Linked DNA regions of Botrimarina mediterranea. The protein of the gene in region 1 interacts with the protein of each later gene in a pairwise test. Links are inferred from orthologs where the notes say so. Each region holds a gene or a part of one and is shown on either strand. Other genes may lie near its edges.

Evidence for each region.
Region 2: the proteins of Spa11_RS15390 (region 1) and dnaE interact in binary tests that used the Escherichia coli proteins (3 or more experiments, as listed by UniProt). The link is inferred for Botrimarina mediterranea from one-to-one orthologs.

What each region holds. Positions count from the first base shown.
Region 1 is NZ_CP036349.1:4,002,934-4,007,504, reverse strand. Bases 118-3,060 are described here. They hold Spa11_RS15390 (pyridoxal phosphate-dependent aminotransferase), read right to left. Parts: upstream 2,180-3,060; coding sequence 1,055-2,179; downstream 118-1,054. Other genes in these bases: Spa11_RS15385 (DMT family transporter), read right to left, coding at 2,307-3,060; Spa11_RS15395 (hypothetical protein), read right to left, coding at 118-815. Outside these bases: more of Spa11_RS15395, read right to left, coding at 39-117; more of Spa11_RS15385, read right to left, coding at 3,061-3,248; Spa11_RS15380 (DUF11 domain-containing protein), read right to left, coding at 3,442-4,571. UniProt on the Escherichia coli protein: Shows aminotransferase activity with methionine and histidine as substrates, and to a lesser extent also with phenylalanine.
Region 2 is NZ_CP036349.1:263,304-269,148, forward strand. What follows is about bases 1,129-5,345. They hold dnaE (DNA polymerase III subunit alpha), read right to left. Parts: upstream 4,956-5,345; coding sequence 1,329-4,955; downstream 1,129-1,328. Other genes in these bases: Spa11_RS01045 (hypothetical protein), read right to left, coding at 1,129-1,310; Spa11_RS01055 (hypothetical protein), read left to right, coding at 5,087-5,345. Outside these bases: Spa11_RS01040 (transposase), read left to right, coding at 140-595; more of Spa11_RS01045, read right to left, coding at 975-1,128; more of Spa11_RS01055, read left to right, coding at 5,346-5,845. UniProt on the Escherichia coli protein: DNA polymerase III is a complex, multichain enzyme responsible for most of the replicative synthesis in bacteria. This DNA polymerase also exhibits 3' to 5' exonuclease activity. The alpha chain is the DNA polymerase catalytic subunit.

The sequences.
Region 1 (4,571 bases):
TACCCGGGCTTCGCGGCTTGCGAATTGCGAAGAGGTAATCAGTCGGCGTCGATGCGGCGACGGAAGCCGAACTGCACCATGCCTAAGGTGCCGGCGAACCAGACGAAGGACATTGGCTCCGGGACCGCAGCGACGGTGACATAGGAGACGCCAGAGAAATGCACCTGGGTGTTCCACGGAGAGTTGAACTCGAACTCGATCGTCGGATTCATCAAAGGAGTATCGAAAATCCAAACGATATCCCCAGTCGCACTGTTGCCAGCGCTGCCAGTGAGCGACGAGCCGACCGTGTCGCTATTAAGTGCATGGGTTAAGTCCCCGGTTGCATAATCTGGATTGCCTGCCGACCCCCCGGTGAAAGTAAACGTACGGGAGTCTTTGAGACTCGATACCGATAGCACAATCTCGCTGATTGGATTTGACGAGTTGAAGGTGATCGTGTGCTCAGTAGGAGCGGCAGTTGTGAGAAGCGTCACCAGATTCGGAATGGAACCAGGGTTGTTGGTGCCGCGAAAATACTTGGTGCCGGTCGATGAGAACGAGATCGAATCTCCCGCTGGGATTGAGTTGCTCCCCGTAGGGACCACGGAAAAACTTGAGAGTCCCTGGGAATCAACGGCAGCTTGGAAGCCCAGAGGATTGGGGACAGTGAATCCAAAGACGGTTGTCGTATAAAGACTCTCGTTGATATCCGTTAACTGCGTGCTAGGGTCCAGGTTCGCGTTGTTGAAGGTGCTGGTCGCGATCGATGCTTCCGCAACGGTACCGGCGAGGAGCATCGCCACGAGGGCCGGTAGAGCCAAAAGAGTACGCATGGGTGTCAGTCTACTATGGTGCTTATGGAGGAGCCGGTCGGACGCGTCACCGTCGCCGCGGTGAAATAGCGCGTCGGGGCAGCGACGTTGCCTGGGGAATGGCGCCTGGGGAAATGCCCGGGGCTCAGGCGTCGCTAGACCACCTGCTCAGCAGACCTTAATTAGGGGTGCGCTAGCCTACAACCGTCAAGAACCAACTTTCTTCCAAGCGGGAAGCTGCTGGGTGGAGAGGGCGCCCATCAGCCCTTCACCAGCCGCCGCAATACTTCGAGGCCGCGGTCGATGGTCGCCTTCGACGCCGCATAGCTGATGCGGAAGTGCGTGTCACGGCGGCTGAAGATGCCGCCGGGGATTACCAGCAGTTCGTTCTCGATCGCGCGGGTGACGAACTCATTGGCGGTGCCTCGCCCCTCGGGGACCTTCGGGAAGACATAGAAGGCGCCGCCGGTGGGGGCGACCTCATAGCCCGCGTCGCGGAGGCCGGTGACGATGTGGTCGCGGCGTTCGCGGTAGGCGTCCACCTGCGGCGTCATGTCGGTCGTGAACGCCTCGATCGCCGCGTGCTGTAACGGATTGGGCGCGCAGACGAACGTGTACTGCTGCAGCGCCGCCATCTTGTCGATCAACGGCGCGGGCCCGTGGACCCAGCCGATCCGCCAGCCGGTGACGCCGTACGACTTGCTAAAGCCATCCACGACGATCGCTTGGTCGTTCCACTTGGCGGGCGAGGGGAGGGCGCCGTCGTAGCAGAACTCGCGGTAGATCTCGTCGGAGAGCAGGGCGATGTTGTGCTTGGCGGCTAACTCCGCTAAGCCGCGAGCGGCTGCGTCGCTGGCGACGACGCCCGTGGGGTTCGCCGGGCTGTTGAAGAGAATGAGCTTGGTCTTTGGTGTGATGGCGGCTTCGACCTTTGCCAAGTTAATCTGAAAGTCATCCTCGTAGGTGTCGATCACGACCGGGACGCCGCCGACCATCTCGCAGAGGGTCGGGTACATGACAAAGTACGGGTCGAAGACGATCACCTCGTCGCCGGGGTTCACGAGGGCCCACATCGCCAGGTTCAACGCGCCGCTCGTGCCGCTGGTGACGAGCAGCTTCCGATCGGCGTGGCCCCACTCTTCGTCGACGCGCTGCTGCAACCGGTCGCGCAGCGCCGCGGCGCCTTGCGTTTGGCTGTAGCCATTCTTGTCCTCGCGTATCGCCTTGCAGGCCGCTTCTTTCAGCGAGTCGGGCGCTGGGAAGTCGGGCTGGCCGATCGATAGGTTGATCGGGTCCTTCATCTTCGCCGCGAGGTCGAACACCTTACGGATGCCGGACGAGTCGAAGCGGTCGGTGCGATCGGCGAGCCAAGGATGCGCGGGCATGAAGAGCGATTGCGGATTGCGGATTTGGGATTGCGGATAGGGCAATTAACCACAAAGGAACGAAGGAACCAAGGACTCTCTATGCGAGGCCATCCTTGGTTCCTTCGTTCCTTTGTGGTTCAACTTTCTACGCATCGGCCGGGAGGGTTTTCCCCGGCCAGCTGTCGTTGGCGTTGAGCGTGGCAGCTTGTTGGCGTGCCGGGGCTTGGACGAGAGCGACCATCGACAGAATGCCGGTGATCGCGACCACTTGGCGGGTGGTGATCTGCTCCTTGTCGAGTAGGCCCCACACCAGCGCCACGACGGGGACGACGTACGTCACCATGCCGGCGAAGAGCGGGCCGTGCGATTGGACGAGCTTGACGATCAGCCAGATGCAGACGCCCGTGCCGATCGTGCCCAGCACCAGAATCGCGCTGGCCGCCAATTGAAAGTCGGCGCGAACCGCGGGAACCGGCGCGCCGAGCGACGCTTGTAGCGCCGGCGAAGCGGCGAAGGGCCCGAGCGCCGTGGCGGACGACATCAGCATTACGCACGTCAAGGCGATCGGCGGCGTGCCGCTCAGGCTGCGGCTTAGCCACGTGTTGCCGATGGCGTAGGTGAGCGGCACGGTGACCGCCATGGCGAGCATCGCGAAGCCGATGCCGCGGAGGTTGCCCTCGTACATCAGCAGCACAACGAACACGAGCCCACCGAGAACGCCGACCATCTGCCGCGTCGTCGGCTTGACGCCCAAGAGCGGGATCGACACCAGGATCGTCAGCAGCGGGTTCAGCGTCACGGTCATGCCGAAGAAGCTGTGCCCGAATCCGTTGGAGATCAGCAGCGGTTGAATCACATACGGATAAGCGTTCGCCAACACGCCGATGCCCGCGATCACCGGCAAGTCGCGCCAGCGGACGCGTTGCTTGCGGTCAACCGTCACCCATAGAGCCGCTAGCAGCAATGCGGCGCTGGCGACGCGGAAGAACGCGATCTCAAACGGCCCGAAGTAATGGGCCGCACGGTCCATCAAGACAAAGTTGGAGCCGAAAGAGAGGCAGACGAAGAGGAACTGGAGGTAGGCCATCACACAGCAGGCGGGGCAGGGGAGGGAGGCTCGATTCTAGCCCCGAAGGCCCCCGACGGACACTGGCTGTGGAGGGTGGGTTCATGCGACCAGCACATTGTGCTGCTCAAATGACGAAATCCGAATGTCGAATGACGAACCTGTCGGAGGGTATTGACCGCTCCGACAGGTTCGTCATTCGGGGCTTCGTCATTCAGCGCACGCGGCACTTGAACGTAAGAACGCCGCCTTGGCCGGCTTCTAACTTGCCGTCGAGCTTCCAGCGAAGAATGAGCGACCCCGCGTCGTTGCGGCTGGTCGTAAAGTCGGCGTCGCGCGACGACTTGGCCGAGCCATCGACGTACTCCAAACGGGTCGTCAGGTTGTCGACGATCACGAGGTCTTCCAGCGCCGAGTCGCCGACGTTGTCGAAGCGGAGTGTGAACTCGACCTCGTCGCCCGGCAGAGCCGTGTCGGTCGAGGCACACTTCACGAGTCGTAGTCGGGGGCAGCCTTCGTCGACGTGATACAGCAGGCCCGGCTGCTTGGGCGAGAAGACCGACGACGCGGCTTGGCCCGAGATGACGACCTGCACCTCTTGGTCGCCCGTCCAGGTGACGGCGGCGATCGAGTGCTTGGCGATCACCGGTCCTTCGGACATCACGACCTCGCCGAGATGCATGATCTGCAGGTTGACGTAAGGGCCAACGAGCGCGCGGACCTCGGCGACGGCGAGCAGCCGCTCCATAGCGCCCGCTTGTTGGCGGCCCTTGTAGAGACCCGGCGGGAGCGGCAGCACTTGGCCCTTGAGGGCGACGTTCTGCATCGAACTGGTCGCGACCTGCGTGCGGTCCGCCTCGGCGGGGCCGAAGATGTCGCCGAACTCGCCGACAAACGTCCGCTGATTGGCGCCCATCGGATAAACGACCTGCCGCACCGACGCGAAACGCGGCGCATAGATGCAAACCCGCGAGCTCGGCGCGACGATCGTCTTGCCTTCGCAGCCGGTGTAGGTGGCGACGGTGTCCTCTTGCTCAAAGCCGGAGAGGCTGCCGTCACGCATGACGCCGGTCGAGTAGGCGCCGTCGCCGCCGTCGCACAAGTACTCGTCGCCAGGGCCGGCGAAGCAATCCGGCTGACAAACGGGGCAACCCCCTTCGACGTTGCAACCGCCCTTGGCGCTACCGTCACGGCCGACCGGGCAGCTCAGACAATCCTGCCCATAAGCGCGGCAAGAACACATTAGCAGCGCCGCGACGATAACCAGCGTCCGCCGGAACCAGTTCGGCATCATCGGCGAGTCCAATCGTGTGCTCATCGCGCTCTCTTCGAAACAAGAGTTAA
Region 2 (5,845 bases), 3.7 Mb from region 1 along the record:
GCGGGGGCTCGGACGGAAGAGCGACGAAGTCGCGATTTTGAGCCGAACGCGCTAGCGTCGGGCGCCACCGAGTGGGAAATCGCCCCTGACGCCGCCCGACGCTAGCGCGTACGGCGAAAGCCGCAACTACGATGCCGGTATGCCTGATTACGCCGGCTTCTTGATCACCTGGACCACCTACGGAACCTGGCTGCCCGGCGACGCCCGTGGCTGGCGAGAGCGTAGCCGCGGCGTCAAACAGGCACGGCCGCTGCTCGAAACGTGGTGTCGCAACAAGCAAGTCCACGACGCTGTTCTGCTGCGCGAATGCGATCGGCAGACCGTCGAAGCGGCATGTCGTGAGCATTGCCACTACCGAGGGTGGGAGCTAATCGCGGTAAACGCCCGGACGAATCACGTCCATGTCGTGGTGCTCGCCGGCGCCTCACCCCAAGCGGTGCGCGGTCAATTGAAGGCGAATTGCACTCGGCGTCTCCGCCGACAAGCCGATCCGCTGAAGGCGGAAAGAACTTGGAGCCGCGGCGGCGACTGTCAGATATTGCCCCATGAAAAGGCGTTAGAGGACGCCGTGATGTATGTCCTAGAAGGCCAGTAGCCCTGAGCCGAACGCGCTAGCGTCGGGCGCCACCGGATGGCGGCATATCCCTAACGCCGCCCGACGCTAGCGCGTACGGCTCAAATCTCTACGCCCGTGCCGGTTCACGCTTCCCCCACTTCTTCGCCGCAGGCGCCTTCGGCGGCGGGGCTCCGCCAGTGAGGCGGAAGGCGCCGGGACCTAGGAGGTCATCGACTCTCGTGCATAGCTCTTGCGTCAGGTCCACGCCCTTCGGGCAGTCGAGTTGAACTCGGCCGCCGTCGCTGAGGGCTAGGGTGAGCTTGAGCGACTTGGCGCCGCGACGCCGTTAAGAAGTCACGTGCGACACGTATCGAAATGGCAAACCTGAACTGCGCACTAATTTATGCGATCAGCACATTCATTCGCTGATGAACAGCATTGCCAAGGGTGAGGCAGCGGTTAGTCCAAGTGCAAGCACGACAGCCGCCGATCGCCAGCGCTTAAGTATCAGCAGGCTGACGGTAAGAAATAGATTGAATAGGGAATGGCCGATGGTAGTTTGAAGTAAGATGGCAAAGGCAAATAGTTCGTCGCCTGCCAAGAAGCTATTTGAGTGTGTAATTAGCCGAATAGCACAGATTCCAATTACGACTACCGCAATCACGAATGCCACCACGGCATACGTGAATAGCCAACTTGCTGGTTCGCGGTTACGGCTTTGCGGTGTGAGTTGGTCGGGAAGGATTGGCTTCATATTGTGCAGTTTTAGAGACTAGGCTCGCGCGGGTTCGCGCTTGCCCCATTTCTTCGGCGTAGGCGCCTTCGGCGGCGGGGCGCCGCCGGTGAGGCGGAAGGCGCCGGGGCCTAGCAGGTCGTCGACTCTCGTCCGTAGCTCTTGCGTTAGGTCCACGCCCTTCGGGCAGTCGAGTTGAACGCGGCCGCCGTCTTCGAGCGCTAGGGCGAGCTTGAGCGACTTGGCGCCGGGGTAACCGCGGAGGATTTCTCGTAGCGATTCGAGGCGTTCGACGCCGTCCGCTTCGCGAAGGCTGATCACCACGCCGCTGGTGTACCGCTCCGAGAGTTCTTCGATCGGCATCAGCTCGTTGACGATCAGGTTCACCTCCTCAGCGCCGGGGCGGCGGTCGACGGCGCCGCGGATGCCGACGATCGCGTCGCCCGTCACCAAGTGCCCGAACTGGGCGAACTGCTCGGGCCACATGATGCAGCGCATGATGCCGTCCATGTCCTCCAGGTCCCACATGGCGTACTTGCTCGGCGCGCCGGGCTTGGGGTTCTTGGTGTGCGACATCTTGATCGCGGCGAGCATGCCGCCCATCACGACCTCGGTGCGGTGCTCGAGGCCTCCGCACTGCGTGCTGGAGTGGCTGCAGAAGGTGCGTAGCGTCTGCTCGTACTCGGCCAGCGGGTGGCTGGAGAGGTAGTAGCCGAGGACCTCCTTTTCCATCGTGAGCCGCTCTTTCTCGTCCAGCTCGGGCACGTCTGGCAGCGGCGCGGGGGCGGCGGCGGCTTCGATCTCTTCGCCGAACAGGCCTTTCTGGCCGCTCTTGCGGTCGGCCAGCACCGACGCGCCCGACTGCATCGCCTTGTCGATGCCCGCCATCAGCGACGCGCGGTTCGCGCCGAAGACGTCCATCGCGCCGGCCTTGATAAGCGTTTCGATTGTCGAGCGGTTGCACGACGAAGGATCGACGCGCTCGCAGAAGTCGTAGAGGTCCTTGAAGGGGCCGCCCTTCTTGCGGGCCGCGACGATCGCTTCGGCCGCGCCGCCGCCGCACGCCTTGATCGCCGAGAGGCCGAAGATGATTTTGAAGTCGTGCTTGTAGCCCTCCTCCTTGTGGGGGACGACGGCGAAGTCGACGCTGCTCGTATTCACTGTCGGCGCGTCGACGGCGATGCCCATTCGCTCGCAGTCCTCGATGTGCTCGACGAGCGCGTCCTTGCTCTTGAAGTTGCGGCCAGGGATGTCGCCCGAGAGGAGCGCCGCCATGAACTGCACGGGGTAGTGCGCCTTAAGGTAGGCCGTCATGTAGGCGATCAGGGCGTACGCCGTCGAGTGGCTCTTGTTGAAGCCATAACCGGCGAACTTCTTGATCATCTCGAAGAGGTCCTCGGCCTTCTTCTTGTCGAGGCCCTGCTCTTGCGCGCCCTTGAGGAACTCCTCGTAGAACTTGGCGATCATCGGCAGCTTCTTCTTGCTGATCGCCTTGATGCAGCTGTACGCCTCGGAGAGCGGGATCTTGCCGAGGCGGTTGAGGATCCGCATCACCTGCTCTTGATAGACCATGACGCCGTGCGTCTCGGCGAGCACCTCTTCCATCACGGGGTGGGGGTACTCGGCGGGGCGGCGGCCGTGCTTGACCTCGATGTACTGATCGACCATGCCGCCCTCGAGCGGCCCCGGCCGATAGAGCGCGGCGGTGGCGATGATGTCGAGGAAGTTGTCGGGCTTCATCCGCTGCAAGAGGTCGCGGATGCCGCCCGACTCGAGCTGGAAGATGCCCTTCGTCTCGCCGCGGCAGAGCAGCGCGTACGACTCCTTGTCGTCGATCGGGAACTCGTAGGGATCGACCTTCTCGCCGGTCGATTGCTCGATCAGCTCGACGCTCTTGGCGAGGATCGTCAGGTTGCGGAGGCCGAGGAAGTCCATCTTCAGCAGGCCGGCCGCTTCGACGTCGCCCATCGCCCACTGGGTGATGACTTCCGTCTTGCCTTTGACGCGTTGCAGCGGCACGTACTCGTCGACCGGTTTCTCGCTGATCACGACCGCCGCGGCGTGCGTGCCGACGTTGCGAGCCAAGCCCTCGACCTTCTTGGCGAGGTCGAGCAGCTCGCGGATCTCGGGATCGCCCTCGTACGCCTTCTTCAGCTCTTCGCTGGTCTCCAAAGCCTTCTCGAGCGTGATGCCCAGTTGCTCGGGGACCATCGCCGTGATCTGGTCGACGCGGAAGATCGGCATCGACATCGTGCGGCCGACATCCTTGATGGCGGCACGCGCCGCCAGGGTTCCGAACGTGCCGATCTGGGCGACGTTCGCCTCGCCGTACTTGTCTTTAACGTACTGGATGACCTCGCCGCGACGCTCTTTGCAGAAGTCGATATCGATATCGGGCGCTTCCAGCCGGCTCTCGTCGAGGAACCGTTCGAACAGCAGGTCGTACTGCAGCGGGCAGACGTGGCTCATCCGCAACGCGTAGCAAACGATCGAGCCCACGCCCGATCCACGCGCCGTGGAGGGGATGTTGTTCTCGACCGCGAAGCGGACGAAGTCCCAGACGATCAGGAAGTAATCGGGGAAGCCGAGCTTGTTGATGACGCCCAGCTCGCGATCGACGCGGGCGAGCACTTCGTCGGACAACTCCCCGGTAGAGGCGTCGCCATTCTGCCAACGTTCGGGCGTCTTGGCGTAACGTTCCTTGAGCCCGCTCAGCACCAGTTCGCGCAGGTACGCCTCGGACGCCTTGATGTCGGGCTTGTCGTTGTTCGGCGCGGTGAACGTCGGGAAGTAGCGCTTGCCGAGTTCGAGGTCGAGATCGACCGAGTCGGCGATCTCTTGGCTGCGGGCGACGGCGTCGGCCACGTCGGGCATCGCCGCGTACATGTCCTCGGGCGCGCGGAGGTAGAACTGATCTCCCTCCATCTTCATGCGGTTGGTGTCGGTGCGGAAACGCCCCGTGTTGATGCAGAGCAGAACGTCCTGCGCCTCGGCGTCCTCCTGGTTGACGTAATGCGCGTCGCTCGTGGCCACGAGCGGCAGGCCCTGCCGGTTGGCGAGCTCGACCGTCAGCTCCTTCGCCGCGCGTTGGATCTCGACGCCGTTGTCCTGGATTTCGAGGAAGTAACGGTCGCCGAACACTTTACTGAACCAGCCGGAGATCTCGGCGCCGCGGGCCATCGCTTCGTCGGCCGACGCGCCGGAGAGCAGGCTGCGTGAGAGCTCGCCCGACACGCAGCCCGACAGGCAGATGATCCCCTCGTTGTGGTCGGCGAGCAGTTCCTTGTCGATCCGCGGCTTGTGATAGAAGCCTTCGAGGTACGCCCGACTCGCCATCTTGACGAGATTGCGGAAGCCGGCGCGGTCCTTCGCCAACAGCGTGAGGTGGTAGGCGGCCTCCTTGCTGCGCGTGGCGCCCTCTTTCTCGAACCGGCTCCCCGGCGCGATGTAGGCCTCGTAGCCGACGATCGGATTGATCCCCTCCGCCTTGCACGCCTTGTAGAACTCCAGCGCGCCGTAGAGGTTGCCGTGGTCGGTGAGCGCCAGCGCGTTCATGTTCAGCTCTTTCGCGCGAGCGACGAGCTTCTTCACCGGGCTCGCCCCGTCCAGCAGCGAGTAGTGGCTGTGGCAATGGAGGTGAACGAACGGGCGGGTGATGACTTCCATGACAGGCAGAGTGGGCAGTGGGCGGTCGGCAGTGGGCAGCAGCGAAGCGAGCAAGATTTTGTGAGCCGGGCCGTCCCCGGTCCCGGCCGCCCCATGATACGGCATTCCCCCGCCCGTGCTAAACTGCCGCGATGCGCCACTTCACCCGCCTCGCCCTCGCCGCCGCCCTCTTAACAGTCGCCCCCCGCGCAACCGCGCAGGATGCTGAAGTCACGTGGACCGCTTCGCCCTGGTTCGCCGAACGGGTGGCGAATCTTGCGGAAGACCCAGACATCCGGGTCCACGTCAACGAACCGACCAATAATGATGGGCAGGGTGGCGCCGACGGGCGCCCAACGCGGTTGCTCGTCTTCGCCCTGCCCAACGGCAACACGCTCGAAGAAACCCTCGGCTGCGCCCCCGCCGAGGGCCGGCACTGGCGGCATGGCATCCAGCACATCGCCGCGCAGACGCGGATGCTGCGGTCGATGTTACCCGAAGAGCGGATCGTGCTGATCGCCGTGGAGGCGAAGGGCCTGACGTGGCCGAACTGGCGGGCGACCCACGAGGGCGCCAATGCGATCATCGCCGAGAAGCTCGCCGCGTGGCGTGAGCGTTTTGGCGGACGCCCCTCGAAGTCGGCGCTGTCGAAGGTGACGCTCGCTTGCCACTCCGGCGGCGGCAGTTTCTTGTGGGGCGTGATCGAGGGGAACGACGCGCTGCCCGATTGGCTCGATCGCATCGTCTATCTCGACGCCAACTACTCCTTCGACGCCAAGCTGCACGACGAGAAGCTACGGGCGTGGCTCGACGCGCCAGGCGATGAACATCGCCTCGTTGTCATCGCTTACGACGACCGTGAGATCACGATCGACGGCAAGAAAATTGTCGGCGACGACGGTGGCACCTTC